2 regions of the Kitasatospora sp. NPDC043949 genome follow, and region 1 is predicted to be linked to the other one. Evidence: riboswitches for the same ligand, from Rfam matches in the RefSeq annotation. Region 1 holds a riboswitch; the other holds the start of a gene.

Region 1 (2,169 bases):
TGGGGGCGGCCGCGGGTGCGGGGGTGTTGAGGGTCCGCACGCTGACCTCCGTCGCGGTGCCGGTGGGGTCGGCAGGGGTGGTGGTCGGGGCGGGGTCGAGGGAGTGGAAGGCGATGGGCTTCACGGGCTCGGGCGCCGAGGTGGTGCCGAAGTCGAGGTCGGGGCGCGCGGGTCGGTCGCCGTCCCGGCCGACCGGGCGGTCACTCTCGCGGCCGGCCGGCCGGTCACCCTCACGACTGACGGGCCGGTCACCGTCCCGACCGACCGGGCGGCCGTTCGCCGGGGTGTCCAGGCCGTAGTAGCGGTAGAGCTGGAGCTCCTGGGCGGGCGACAGGTGCTGGCCGACGCCGAAGTCCGGCGACTCCTTCACCAGCGACTTGTCGTACGGCACCCGGAGCTCGTCGCCGGAGAACTCGCTGGTGGTGAGCGGGACGAAGGCGTCCCGGCCGAAGATGCCGGTCCGGACGGCTGCCCACTCCGGCTGGCCGGTGGCGTCGTCCAGGTAGACCTCGTCGACCGTGCCGATCTTGTCTCCGTTGCGGTCGACCGCCTTGTGGCCGATGAGGTCCCGGGGATCGATATCGGTTTGCACTCTTTCCTCCAGTGCGCTGCGCCTGCGGAACTCCCGCAGGACCGTGGCCGGAGCACCCGTTCCGCCTGCCACTTCACACCAAAGGCCATGAATCGGACGGGCGCGACCGGGGTGCGCCGGACGGGCTCCGGGCTGGACCGTCCGGGGGACGCGCGTAGACCCCGAGCGACCCGACGCGACCGTGATCAGGGGGCCTGCCGCTGGTACCCTGGGCGGCGACCGCCGAGCCCGCTCGGGAGAGTCCCCGGCCACGGAAAGCGCTGGTCGGGGCGCCGAAGGAGCAACTCCTCCCCGGAATCTCTCAGGCATCCGTACCGTGTGGGGTAGGTCACTCTGGAAAGCAGGGCAGGACCGTCGGCAGGGAGCCGACGGGCACCACCCTCACCGACGGTGCAAGCCGGCGGCGTGCCCACAGCGCGCCGTGCGGGTGAAGCTCTCAGGTCCCGATGACAGAGGGGGAGGCCTGTCGGGTTCGCCCGCCCGGGTCGAGCCGCTGTCCGCAGCGGCTCCGGCCGGTCGGCGTGCGCACCCCCGCCGGTCCGTGACCAGGAGGCCTCGACCACCATGAACGCCCAGCCGAACGCGGGACGCCCCACCGGCGCCTCGACCCTCACCGAGCTTGAGCTGGCCAGCCCCTTCGAGAACCGCCACATCGGCCCCGACGACGCCGCGCAGCAGAAGATGCTGGCGTCCATCGGCTACGGCTCGCTGGACGAACTCGCCGCCACCGCCGTTCCCGAGGCGATCCGCTCCATCACCGGCCTGGACCTGCCCGGCGGCCGCAGCGAGGCGCAGGTGCTCGCCGAACTGCGCGAGCTGGCGAGCCGCAACCAGGTGCTCCAGCCGATGATCGGCCTGGGCTACTACGGCACCTTCACCCCGCCGGTGATCCTGCGCAACGTCATGGAGAACCCGGCCTGGTACACCGCCTACACGCCGTACCAGCCGGAGATCTCCCAGGGCCGCCTGGAGGCGCTGCTCAACTTCCAGACCCTGGTCTCCGACCTGACCGGCCTGCCGACCTCCGGCTCCTCGCTGCTCGACGAGGGCACGGCGGCCGCCGAGGCGATGGCGCTCGCCCGCCGCGTCACCAAGGTCAAGGGCGGCGTCTTCCTAGTCGACGCCGAGACCCTGCCGCAGACCACCGCGGTGATCAACACCCGCGCGGTGCCGACCGGTGTCGAGGTCGTCGTCGCCGACCTGTCCGAGGGCATCCCGGCCGAGATCGCCGAGCGCGGCGTCTTCGGCGTGCTGCTCCAGTACCCGGGCGCCACCGGTGTGGTCCGCGACCTCACCCCGGTCATCGAGCAGGCGCACGGCCTCGGAGCGATCGTCGCGGTCGCCGCAGACCTGCTGGCGCTGACCCTGCTCGCCTCGCCGGGCTCGCTCGGCGCCGACATCGCCTGCGGCACCTCGCAGCGCTTCGGCGTGCCGATGGGCTTCGGCGGCCCGCACGCCGGCTACCTGTCGGTGCGCGCCGAGTACGCCCGCTCGCTGCCCGGCCGCCTGGTCGGCGTCTCGGTCGACGCCGACGGCAACCGCGCCTACCGCCTGGCGCTGCAGACGCGCGAGCAGCA
Region 2 (2,169 bases), on a different contig from region 1:
CCCTGCGGCGGCACCGGGATGCCCACCGCCGCCTCCGGGTTGACCGCGATGCCCACGCCCAGCGGCAGCCCGCGGGCGAACTCCCAGACCGGCGCCACCGCGAAGGCCATCCCCGGCGCCTGCCGCAGGAACACCTCCTGCGAGGAGAACACCGGCACGTACGGCTCGCCGGCCAGCTCGATGGTCGGCAGGTCCAGCGCGGGCCCCCGCGGGTCGCCGCCGGCCGGCAGCGGGATCCACACCTGGCTGCGGGCCAGCACCTCGATCACCCGCGGCGTCGCACCCGGATCGCCCAGCGCGGCGGTCAGCACCTGCTCCAGCTCGTTGGCCGGCCACCCGCCGCCCGGCGGCGCCGACTCCGGCCCGCCCCACCCCTGCTGCTGCTCCACCGGGTACCCCATGCGCGCCTGATCCGCCCTCTGCCGGTCGGCCGCCCTCTGCTGCGCCGACGCGCAGCAGTCTAGGGCGCACGCCCCGGGGGCGCCGGTTCGCGGTGGCGCGGTGTGACCGGGTCCCCTCTCCCGTCGTCGGCGCGGACGTGCCATGATGTGCGCGTTCGACGGCGCGGCGCGCCGGCGGACCGACAACTCCATACCGGCCGCTCGAACCCGCGCGGGAGAGCCCGGAGTGCCCCGTCAGGCGGCACAGCCGGCGCCGAAGGAGCAACTCCTCCCCGGAATCTCTCAGGCCCCCTTACCGCACGGGTTAGGCACATCTGGAAAGTGGCGCACGGCCCTGTCGCGCGCCCACCCACGGTGCAAGCCACCATGCTGTCCTGGATGCTGGAAACAGCTGCGGGCAGGTGGGCGGTGAAGCTCTCAGGTTCGACGACAGATGGGGAGACCCACGCCGCCGCATGCCCGCGCGCAGGGTCGGCCCCCGAGCGGGTCCGGTTCCGGCGCGTGCACCCATGAGTGCCCAGACCGAGGAGTTCCAGGCCATGTCGTCCCTCCGCCTCACCGCGCTCGACGCGCTGCACCGCGCCCTCGGCGCGACCATGACCGACTTCGCCGGCTGGGACATGCCGCTGCGCTACGGCAGCGAGCGCGAGGAACACCTCGCCGTCCGCACCCGGGCCGGACTGTTCGACCTCTCCCACATGGGCGAGATCACCGTCACCGGCCAGCAGGCCGGCGAGATGCTGGACCACGCGCTGGTCGGCTTCGTCTCCGCGCTGGGCGTGCTGCGCGCCCGCTACACCATGATCTGCGCCGAGGACGGCGGCATCCTGGACGACCTGATCGTCTACCGCCTGCGCGAGGACGCCTTCCTGGTCGTCGCCAACGCCTCCAACGCCCAGCTGGTGCTGGACGAGCTGATCGCCCGCGCCAAGGGCTTCGACGCCGTCGTCACGGACGACCGCGACACCTACGCGCTGATCGCCGTCCAGGGCCCGGAGGCCACCGCGATCCTGGCCGGGACCACCGACGCCGACCTGCCCGGCCTGAAGTACTACGCGATCCTCCCGGCCCAGGTCGCCGGCCGCGACGTGCTGCTCGCCCGGACCGGCTACACCGGCGAGGACGGCTTCGAGATCTTCTGCAACCCGGGCGACGCCGAGGGGGTCTGGCAGGCGCTGACCGCCGCCGGCGAGGGCCGCGGCCTGGTCCCGTGCGGCCTGTCGTGCCGCGACACGCTGCGCCTGGAGGCCGGCATGCCGCTGTACGGGCACGAGCTCTCCACCGACCTGACCCCGTTCGACGCGGGCCTGGGCCGGGTCGTGCGCTTCGACAAGACCACCAACGAGGGCACCTTCGTCGGCCGCAAGGCGCTGGAGAAGGCCGCCGCCGAGGCCGAGGCCAACCCGCCGCGGGTGCTGGTCGGCCTGGTCTCCGAGGGCAAGCGCGTCCCGCGCGCCGAGTACACCGTGGTCTCCGCCGACGGCGCCCCGATCGGCCGGATCACCTCGGGCGCCCCGTCCCCGACCCTGGGCCGGCCGATCGCGATCGCCTACGTGGACGCGGCCCACGCCGCCCCCGGCACCGCCGTCGCGGTGGACGTGCGCGGCAAGCACGAGCCGGTCGAGGTCGTGGCGCTGCCGTTCTACAAGCGCGCCCGCTGAGGCCCCGCCCTCCCCGTAGACCCCGTGGACCCGGGCCTGCACCATGCCCGACCCGGGCTTGAGCCACGCCTGATCCACGCCTGATCCAGGTCTGACCCAGGCCTGGC

What was found. Region 1 has a riboswitch for glycine ahead of gcvP (aminomethyl-transferring glycine dehydrogenase). Riboswitches for the same ligand answer to the same signal wherever they lie in the genome.
Region 2: another riboswitch for glycine. It lies ahead of gcvT (glycine cleavage system aminomethyltransferase GcvT); the one in region 1 lies ahead of gcvP (aminomethyl-transferring glycine dehydrogenase).

Annotation. Positions count from the first base shown of each region.
Region 1 covers NZ_JBWKEQ010000015.1:152,234-154,402, reverse strand. The annotation lists partial or broken gene AC07AL_RS15375 (PRC-barrel domain-containing protein) at 230-592, opposite strand; glycine riboswitch at 816-919, shown strand; glycine riboswitch at 921-1,052, shown strand; gene gcvP (aminomethyl-transferring glycine dehydrogenase) at 1,157-2,169, shown strand, end outside.
Region 2 covers NZ_JBWKEQ010000008.1:40,078-42,246, forward strand. The annotation lists gene AC07AL_RS09130 (enhanced serine sensitivity protein SseB C-terminal domain-containing protein) at 1-401, opposite strand, end outside; glycine riboswitch at 604-709, shown strand; gene gcvT (glycine cleavage system aminomethyltransferase GcvT) at 911-2,062, shown strand.